2 regions of the Pelobacter seleniigenes DSM 18267 genome follow, and region 1 is predicted to be linked to the other one. Evidence: riboswitches for the same ligand, from Rfam matches in the RefSeq annotation. Region 1 holds a riboswitch; the other holds the start of a gene.
The links. A riboswitch is a leader RNA that binds a small molecule or an ion and turns the genes downstream of it on or off. The one in region 1 is predicted to bind cobalamin.
Positions count from the first base shown of each region.

Region 2: it holds a riboswitch for cobalamin, as region 1 does, so the genes downstream of both, N909_RS0104210 (TonB-dependent receptor plug domain-containing protein) here and cobA (uroporphyrinogen-III C-methyltransferase) in region 1, are expected to answer to the same signal.

Region 1 is NZ_JOMG01000002.1:2,696,892-2,701,863, reverse strand. It holds gene cobT (nicotinate-nucleotide--dimethylbenzimidazole phosphoribosyltransferase) at 1-469, opposite strand, end outside; gene cobT (nicotinate-nucleotide--dimethylbenzimidazole phosphoribosyltransferase) at 525-1,586, opposite strand; gene cobU (bifunctional adenosylcobinamide kinase/adenosylcobinamide-phosphate guanylyltransferase) at 1,656-2,225, opposite strand; cobalamin riboswitch at 2,369-2,441, opposite strand; cobalamin riboswitch at 2,707-2,885, shown strand; gene cobA (uroporphyrinogen-III C-methyltransferase) at 3,066-4,346, shown strand; gene N909_RS0115155 (HAD-IIB family hydrolase) at 4,489-4,972, shown strand, end outside.
Region 2 is NZ_JOMG01000002.1:344,221-349,192, forward strand. It holds gene N909_RS0104195 (HAD family hydrolase) at 1-101, opposite strand, end outside; gene N909_RS0104200 (DUF1015 domain-containing protein) at 283-1,617, opposite strand; cobalamin riboswitch at 1,971-2,186, shown strand; gene N909_RS0104210 (TonB-dependent receptor plug domain-containing protein) at 2,353-4,215, shown strand; gene N909_RS0104215 (ABC transporter substrate-binding protein) at 4,273-4,972, shown strand, end outside.

The DNA of each region.
Region 1 (4,972 bases):
CCTCCAACGCCTGGATCGCCTGGTCCCGGGTCATAGCCGGGCCTTCGGCGAAATTGGCCGTGCCGCGGGCAACCTTGCGGTCGATGACCGCTGCCGCGGTTTTTTCATCCAGTTCTCCGGCAATCCCCATATCGACCAGGACAACTTCGGTGCCGGACTGGCGGGCCAGAACATTGACCCCGGCCACCCCGGCGATGAACCCCTGGGCCATCTGCACGGTGACTTCCTGCGGAAACAGGCTGACTCCGCTTTTGGCGATGCCGTGATCGCCGGCCATGGCCACGATCTTGCGACGGCGCACCGGCGGCCGCACCGAACCGGTCATGCCGGCCAGATCCAGGGCCATATCCATCAGTTTCCCCAGCGCCCAATGCGGCATGATGAGTTGATCGAGACGCTCTTTGGCTCGCTGGCGGGCTGCCTGATCCTGGCCGCTGATGGCGGCAATGGTCTGTTCAAGTAACTGCATAACGTATCCCTTCTCTTCCTTCGGAACGATTGATTTTAGTCGTCCATCTTCGGGTTCAGCGGGTTGCCTGGCTGACCGCCGCTTCCGCAAAGGTGGCCATCTCGGTGAGAATCGCCACTGCCCCTTCGACCAGGTTCATGGCCATGGCCGCGCCGGTCCCTTCCCCGAGGCGAAAATTGAGATCGAGGAGCGGCTCTTTGCCCAGCTCCGCAAGGGCGGCCAGGTGGCCGCGTTCCATACTGCGGTGCGAGGCGATCATGAAATCGGTACAGGCCGGCGCCAGTTTGGCGGCCACCAGAGCACCGGCCGTGGAGATAAACCCGTCAACCACGATCGGTTTGCGCAGAGCAGCCGCCCCGAGAATCTGTCCGGCGATGCCGGCGATTTCAAACCCGCCGACCTTGGCCAGTACGTCGAGCGGATCGGCAGCCACGGGCTGATTCACGGCCAACCCCTGTTCGACAATGGCGATCTTGCGCTCCAGCTGCTCATCGTTCAGCCCCGAACCGCGCCCGGTGGCAGCCGCCGCTGACAGGCCGCACAGTGCAGCGACGATGGCGCTGCTCGAGGTGGTATTGCCGATCCCCATCTCCGCGGTGCCGAACAGGTCAACCTCGTCGGCAAAAGCCTGAGTCACCTCAATCCCCGCTTCCAGAGCCTGGATCGCCTGGTCCCGGGTCATGGCCGGACCGCGGGTAAAATCAGCGGTGCCACGCGCCACCTTGCGTTTGATCACCAAGTCCGCAGCCGCGCCCGTCAGCTCTCCGGCGATCCCCATGTCGACCACCGCGACTTTGGCCCCGGCCTGACGGGCAAGAACATTGCAGCCCGCCACTCCGGCAAAATAGCTCTGCACCATCTGCACCGTTACTTCCTGGCCAAAACGACTGACCCCGCTGGCGGCCACCCCGTGGTCACCGGCCATCACCAGAATCAGCTTGCGCTTGACCACCGGGGTTATGCTGCCGCTGATGCCGGCCAGATCCAGGGCCAGGTCCATCAGTCTGCCCAAGGCCCAGTGCGGCATGATCAACTGGTCAAGGCGTTCCTGCGCCTGATGGCGGGCGGTCTGGTCCTGCCGGGTAATGGCGGCCAGGGTGTTGTCGAGCAATTCCATCGTGCAAATCTCCTCAGTCAAGGATCTCAAATGTTCCCCCTGCGCCCCGGGCGGGTGCGGGGATGTGATCTATTTCAATTGCAGTGGCAGCCCGGAGACCAGAAAATAGGCCTCATCGGCGTGCCGGGCCACCACCTGATTGCAGCGCCCGATCAGGTCACGGTAACGCCGCGACAGGGGATCGGCCGGGACCAGCCCCATGCCCAGTTCGTTACTGACCAGAACGATTGTCCGTCCGCCCTGGCGGCATTCCCGGATCAGCGTCAGGCTCTGCTCCTCGACCTCGGTTTCGCTCAATTCGCGCTGCTGCTGATCGGCAGCAAACAGCAGGTTGTTCACCCACAGGGTCAGGCAGTCGATGAGCACCACCGGATACTCCCGGGCGCGCGCCAGGGCGGACGCCGGGTCCAGCGGTTCTTCAATGGTCGCCCACCCCTTATCCAGCCGGGCCTGTTGATGGGCCTGGATGCGCTGGTCCATCTCGCTGTCGATGACCGGGCAAGTGGCCAGATAAGCCCGGCGGCCGGGCAGCTGTTCGGCAAAATCCTGGGCAAAACGGCTCTTGCCACTGCGGCAGCCGCCGCTGACATAGATCAGCCGGCCGGGCTGGTGGTTCACTTCGGGCATGATTTGCGACATGACACCTCCCTTTTCAGGGTCTCTGCAGACAAAAAAATCCCGAAACCTTGGGCAAGGCTTCGGGATTCCGTATTTAATCCGTTCGCGATAATAACCTGACGCTCACTCCACGAAGTTCAGGTCATTGCGGCTTTGCAGGGGGGAAGTATCTGACTCCCGGGAGACCTGCTCCCGGTCACAGTGGCGGGTCCGTGACGGATTTTCACCGCCTTCCTTCCCTCCCGTGCCTTTTCCATTAAAGATCGGTTCGGCAGCTGATGCCGTGTTTCCTGGCGCTGATTAGAATGCAAATAATAATCTTCTGCAAGTCATTTTTTTTGCGCCCAGGCATGATTCGTTCTGACGGGTCGATTTTCGAAACCGACCGGACGCTATACGCAAGTGACACGTCTCCAGTCCGCAAAACCGGCATTTTTCAAGGGAGAATGTGGAGATTAAAAAATTTGACATCCGCTGCGGGATGGACATATACAGAGCAGACAATCGAAAAAACAGGTGCAGTTCCTTCGGGATTGAAAAGGGAACCCCGTGCGAATCGGGGGCGGACCCACCGCTGTAACCGGGGACAACGACGACACACATGCCACTGGGTGATCCTGGGAAGGCGTCGTCCGCGAACGAACCGGGAGTCAGAAGACCTGCTGCGACCGAACAGATCTTTGCCTGAGGGGACGAAGGGCAAGCTGACAGGACTCGGGACAGATGGGTAACCGGAACCTTCATTTTATGCAGGTTGCGGTTTTTTTTATGTCCGCCGGGCCCAGCGGCCCACCGCACCACGAAAAAACCATTTTGTTATTCAACGCCCCGGGCGCTGAGCTTGCTTGAACAGGACCAGACATGAACACCGAATCCCTGCCCATCCTCTTGACCAAACCGGAACTGCTGATCATCGGCGGCGGCCAGGCCGCGCTGCAAAAAGCGCGCACCCTGCAGCAGAACGGGCTGACTTTCAGAATCGTTGCCGAGCAGATCTGCGATGAGCTCAAAGAGCTGGGCCAGCCCTATCAGGAACGCAGTTTTTGCAGTACCGATCTGCTCGGGGCCACCCTGGTGGTCGATGCAACCGGCAATCCGGACCTGCCGGACCGGATCAAGGCCCTGAAAAGCGGCTATCAGTTCCTGTTCAACTGTGTGTCCCAACCAGAGCTCAGTGACTTTCATTTTTCGGCGTTGCTCAATTACGGTCAGCTCAAAATAGCCGTTTCAACCAACGGCTGCAGCCCGACCATCGGCCAGGTAGTGCGGGATAAAATTGCGGCCACCATTCCGGCCGATCTCGACAGCCTGGTCCGCCAGAAAAAAGTCGAACGCCTGCAGGGGATCATTGCCCCGCAGCAAACCGCTGCAGAATGCCGCAGCCGCCTGGCCAAGGTCTATCTGATCGGCTGCGGTCCGGGCGACCCCGAGCTGTTGACCCTGAAAGCCTACAAACTGATCCAGCAGATGGATGTGGTCCTCTACGATCACCTGCTCACCCCGGAAATCATGGACCTGATCCCGGCCGGGACCGAAAAGATCGCTGTGGGTAAACAAAAAGGCTGCCACAGTTTCCGCCAGGAGCAGATCAATGAATTACTTTTTCAGAAGACCCGCCAGGGCCTGCGCATCGCCCGGCTGAAATGCGGCGACCCCTATATCTTCGGCCGCGGCGCCGAAGAAGCCGAATACCTGATCAAACGCGGGGTGCAGGTTGAAGTGGTCAGCGGGATCAGTTCCGCCCTGGCCGGACCGGCCTGCGCCGGCATCCCTCCCACCGCGCGCGGCTACGCCACCAACATGTCGGTGGTGTCCGCCCATCTGGCCGGCAGCAAAATTAACGCGGACTGGTTCCCCCTGTTGAAAATTCCGCACCATACGACTGTCGTGCTGATGGGGGTCAGCTTCGCCCGCGAGATTTCCCAGCTGGCCCTCAGCCAGGGGGTCCCGGCCAACCTGCCGGTCGCCATCGTGGCCAACGCCACCCGCAGCAACCAGCAGGTGCTGATTACCGATCTGCAGAACCTGCCCCTCACCGCCGAGCAGGCCCAACGCCCGGCACTGCTGGTCTTCGGGGATGTCGTCAACCTGCACCATGTGCTGGCCCCGGCAGCAGAACAGCTTTATCAGCTGGCCCAGTAACAGCCCCCTTTGGTTGGCCCCTTTCGAGACCGGGAAGGGGCTGCCGTACAAATCCCCGCTGGACCCTCCCCTGCCAACAAGGTATCATCGCATGGCACCCGCCTTGCAGTATTCTTCGTGATCCACAACGACGGAGATGTCCATGTATCGACAGCGCCTGATCATATTCACCGATCTCGACGGCACCCTTCTCGACCACCATTCCTACCGTTGGGACGCCGCCGTGCCGGCCCTTGAAAAGCTGGCGGACCTTGAGATCCCGGTGATTCTCTGCACCAGCAAAACCGCGGCGGAAGTGGCTGCGATCCATGCCGCCCTCGGCCTGGCCGCGCCGGTCATCGTGGAAAATGGTGCGGGCATCATCCTCGTGCCGCAGGACGCCGAAACGGCAGGGAATGCCCATTTTTTCGGCAAACCCTATACCGAACTCATCCCCCTGGTGCATAAAATCAGGGCAGACAGAGCGTATTGCTTTCAGGGATTCAGTGATTTTTCCGTCACCGAGGTGATGGCCGCCACCGGCCTTGACGAACAGGCCGCAGCCCTGGCTCGCCAGCGCCTGGGGAGTGAACCGATTATCTGGCAGGACAGCCCCGAAGCCCTGACCCGCTTCAGGCAGGAGCTGG
Region 2 (4,972 bases), 2.4 Mb from region 1:
TCGATTCCAGCGCCGTGTTGGTTCAGCAACCGGAACAACCGCTCATAATCATAATCGATCAACACCTTGCCGACATCGAAAACAATATCCAGATCGCTCACGAACATATCCTTTGTCTTGCGGCCGTTTCCAAGCGGTCAAGCAGGTTCAGCGGAAATCCCCTCCAACTCCCCTTTAGCAAAGGGGAGGGTACAATTTTTTCAGGTGAGAAGAGGCCTCCCCCTTTGCCAAAGGGGGACCGAGGGGGATTTCAGTCCTCTTGCGGTCCTCCTGCAGAGCCGGTTATCTGATGCGCCGGCATTCCAGGTAAAAACGCTTTTCATCTGCTTCGCCCATGGAAAAGGTTTTCCGCGGCAGAGCTCCATCGTGCACGATGGTCTTGAACAAGTCGCTTTTGGCAAGCGCTGGCAGGTAGAAGCCGACACAACCGATTTTGTTGCCCAGATCGGTCACGCTCTTTTCGCCGTGAATATAGTCGATACGCGTGCCCGGGTGGTTATCAAGGTAATGGTCGAGGAACGCCTGCAGCGTGGCGACGGCCAGAGTGAATTCCGGCTTTTCCACCGTGCAGACACCAAACCTTCCGCCCAGAATCACCGCAAATGAATGCGTGAGAGTACTGTTCTCTGCCGCGATCTCTTGTGCTTCGGCAAGATCCGTGCACACTTCGAAGCTGAACGGTGTGTTGCGGGCCGCGAAAAACGCCTCCATCTGCTGCTTGATGTGAACACAGTTGACATTAAACAGGACCCGGTGGATCGCTTCAAATTCGAGCCCCGGATCATGGACATTGACCAGTTCCACCAGGGCGTAACGGGCCGGGTGATCCATGACCTGACGGGGGTCGTCGGCTTCTTCTTTCAATTTTTCCCAGATCGCCTTCGCCGTGGCGAAGGAATGATTACCGTCGCCCATGGCGTAAAGCATGACCTCGCCATCAGTTGCGTATTTTTCACGGTACGCGGCCGGGTCGGCCAGTTGCTCCAGCGCCTCGGCCACCTGCCGGATCAACTCCGGCTGATCCACCCGGTAGCCCCTGAGGTGGCCGCCGTTCTCCAGCAGATCGAAATCGTAAAGGGTGTCGAGATTCTCGTCAGCCAACGGCTCGATCACCATGCGCTGCGGATCGTCGATCAAGACCATGATGTGCGGCAACTCGATTGGAGCGTTCTCGCGCACCCGGATCCGCGGCGGCAGACGGTCAAGAATGGTGCCTTCCGTGGCCCGGATCAGGCTGTCGGCACCTTTGCGATAATCGTAGCATTCCAGGTCCAGGGCCACGATCAGTCCCTTGCGTGAGGGGACTTCAGCGGTTTTGCGATCGACCAGGACAAATCCGGGCGGCTGCTCTTCCAGGCTGCCGTCGGCCAGGTATTGCTCCATGGTTCGGTTGATTGCGGCAATCCGCTGTTCAGCGTCCTGATCTTCCAGATAGACTTCGGGAAAGATCAGCTTGAGGGTCGAGGGCCGCTCCGCGACCTGTTCCGCCAGGCGCAGCCAGTAGCTCCGGTCCGAGGTATATTGATCACAGGCGATCACCGCCCAGCTCTGCATGTCGATCCCCTTGCCGGGCAGCAGGATTTTCGGCACCTGCAGGCCGATATCAGCAAAACTCATTTTGGTGTCCTTGCACGTTATCTCGTTATCATCCGGAAACGGCCCTTTTCCGCCGTGGCGGTGTTAATCTGTGGGCTTATTTGTGCGGCGTAAAGAACGACGCCTCCGCATAAGCCCTTGATTTCCTTGCCACAACGAAAAATTTCTCGTTCCCAATCTAAAAACTTATGCGTTGGCATCCGGAAACTCCGGATGCCAACTATCTATAAAACAGAATTGAAGTCGCTTGATGCGGGCTATCATTGGTATCATGTTTTGCCCCGCTTGAGAACCGTATCTCTGCTTCTTAAGTTTAAAAAGCCCCTATTTTAATAGACTTGACATCACTCCGGCGATTTTCTATAAGCAGGATCACAATTGAATTGTTTCATGGTGCCGCAAGGCCTGTTCGTATTGAAGCGAACAGATGGGAAGAGGGGTGAAATTCCCCCACGGACCCGCCGCTGTAATTGAGCCTCGTCAGACGATATGCCACTGGTCAACCACTGGGAAGGCCGCCTGACTCTTCGCCGGCTGTTTGCCGTCGAAACCTCGTAAGCCAGAAGACCTGCCGTGAAACAGGGTGACCTGCAAACTGCCAGATGACGTTGCAGGAAACCATTGACTTTCATCTCCCCGGGTATGGGAGCTCGAACTCGCGCGGTTACAAATACGGAATCTCCCGCACCTGTTCAAGGTAGCGGGTTTTTTTGTGCCCGTTCCAAGCTTCCGGGGGACAACAGGAGGAACCAAACGATGCGTAACACCTTACTGGCCTTATTCTCCCTGCTCCTGGTCGCCGGGCCGCTGCAGGCCGCTCCTCTGCTGCTCGACCCGGTGGTGGTGACCGCCACCCGCACCGCCACCCCCTTAAGCCAGCTGGGCAGCTCCGTGACCGTGATCACCGCTGACGAGATCGAGGCGAAGCAGCAGACCCAAGTGCTGGATGTCCTGCGCGATATTCCCGGCGTCAATATCGTCCAGACCGGCAACAAGGGGGGTACGGTCTCCATCTATCTACGCGGCACTGATACCAAGCACACCCTGGTCATGATCGATGGGGTCGAATTTCGGGATATCGCCGGATTCGGCGGCGCCGACATCGCCAATCTGAGTACCAACGATATCGAACGGATTGAAGTCGTGCGCGGCGCGCAGAGCGTCCTCTACGGCTCCGATGCCATCGGCGGGGTGATCAATATCATCACCAAACAAGGAACCAAACCGCCGAGCGGCTACGCCTCTGTTGAAGGCGGCTCCTATCGAACCTTCACCGAGAAGGCCGGCTTTTCCGTCGGCAGCGACACCACCTCGGCCGCCCTGTACCTGTCCAGGACCGATACCGACGGCTTTTCCACGGCCAATGAAAAAGACGGCAATTCCGAAGCGGACGGCTATGACAACACCTCGGCGTCCTTTCGCCTCGGCATCACCCCCAGCCAAGCGGTGCAATGGAATATCATCCTGCGCTCCACCGAAGCCAGCTACGACTACGATTCTTCGGCCTATGACCTGGCCACGGGCGGCTATATCCCGGTTGATGGCGACAACGTGCAGGACGTCGATGAAAAAATGGCTCGCGTCGAAGGCACCTTCTCGTTCCTGAATGAGCGCTGGAAAACCACGGTCGGCAGCGCTATTTCCAGTACCAAGCGCAACTACGACGAAGAATATGTCGATTCGGAATACAACGGCACCCTGACCAAATTCGACCTGCAGAACACCTTTCGGGTCAATGCCATGCATACGCTGATCTTTGGCGCCGAGACCGAAAACGAGCGCTTCGATTACTATTACGATGCCTCTGCAGATCCCGCTTACCCCTACACCGACGCCGCGGACGGCCATTCTCGGACCAACGCCGTCTATGTGCAGGAGCAATTGACCGCCGGGGCATTTTCGACCGCCCTCGGGGTGCGTTATGACCATCACGCCGAGTTCGGCGGCCAGACCACCTGGCGGGTGGCGCCGACTTACCGCATTGCCGCCACCAAGACCCGCCTGAAGGGCTCAGTGGGAACCGGCTTCAAAGCCCCAACCCTGTTCCAGCTCTATTCAACTTACGGCAACAAAGACCTGGACGCAGAAAAAAGTTTCGGTTGGGATGCCGGGCTGGAACAGAGCTTTTTCGACAGCAGCCTGATCATCGACATCGCCTATTTTTATAACGATATTGACGATTACATTGATTACAACGATCTCACCTTCACCTACGGAAACATTGCTAAACTCAAGGCCCGCGGCATCGAGTCGAGCCTGGAGTGGCTGCCTTGTGAGTACTTCGACATGAAAATCGGCTATACCTATACCGATACACAGGATGCCGACGGCAAACGGATCGACCGCCGCCCTCTGCACAAAGCCAGCATCGACATCAATCTCCACCCCGTCGACAAAGTCATGGTGAATCTCAACACCATTTATACCAGCACGCGCGAGGACGGCGCCGAAACCCTGGCAGCCTACACCCTGGTCAATCTGGCCGCATCCTATCAATACCGGCCCGACCTGAAACTGTTTGCCCGAGTTGACAACCTGTTCGATGAAGATTATGAAGAGGTTGCCGGTTACGGTACGGCAGGACTTTCCGCTTACGCGGGGGTCAAACTCGACTTCTGATCCGTTAATCAGCACAGCCCGGAGGACAACAGTCCTCCGGGCCTTGGGACATCAGCTATGCATCAAATCTTGTTGACCTTCTGCCTGTTGCTCATCGTGACCGCCAGCCCCTTGAGGGCAGCAACCGTTGTCGATGCCGTCGGTCGCCAGGTCAAGGTCCCGGACTCGCCCGCGCGCATCGTCTCCCTGGTTCCCAGCGTCACGGAAATCCTCTTTGCCATTCAGGCGGACCGGCAAATTGTCGCGGTCACCGATTACTGCACCTACCCGCCGCAAGCAGCCTTGCTGCCCAGTGTCGGCAGCTACGCCGATCCCAGCCTGGAAAACATTCTCAGTTATCAGCCGGACCTGGTCATCGCCAGCGCGGCCATGAACAGCCCGGCCCTGATTGCCCAGCTGGACAACCTGGGGATTGCAACCTTTGTGATCGAGACCCATTCCGTCGCCCAGACCCTGATCACCATCCGCAGCATCGGCCGCCTGACCGGTCACCAAACCCAGGCTGACACCCTGGCCGCGGATATCGATCAGCGCATCCAGGCGATCAGGCAGCAGGTTCCGCGGGACCATTCGCCGACCATCCTGCCCTGCATCGTGTTGCAACCGTTGACCGTGGCGGGACCGGATACCTTCATCAACGATCTAATCGAAATCGCCGGTGCTCGCAATGTCGTTCCTGCAGGCCCGGCCCGTTATCCGACCTGGAATTTTGAAGCCCTGCTGCTGGCCAACCCGGATTTCATCCTGCTCTCCCCCC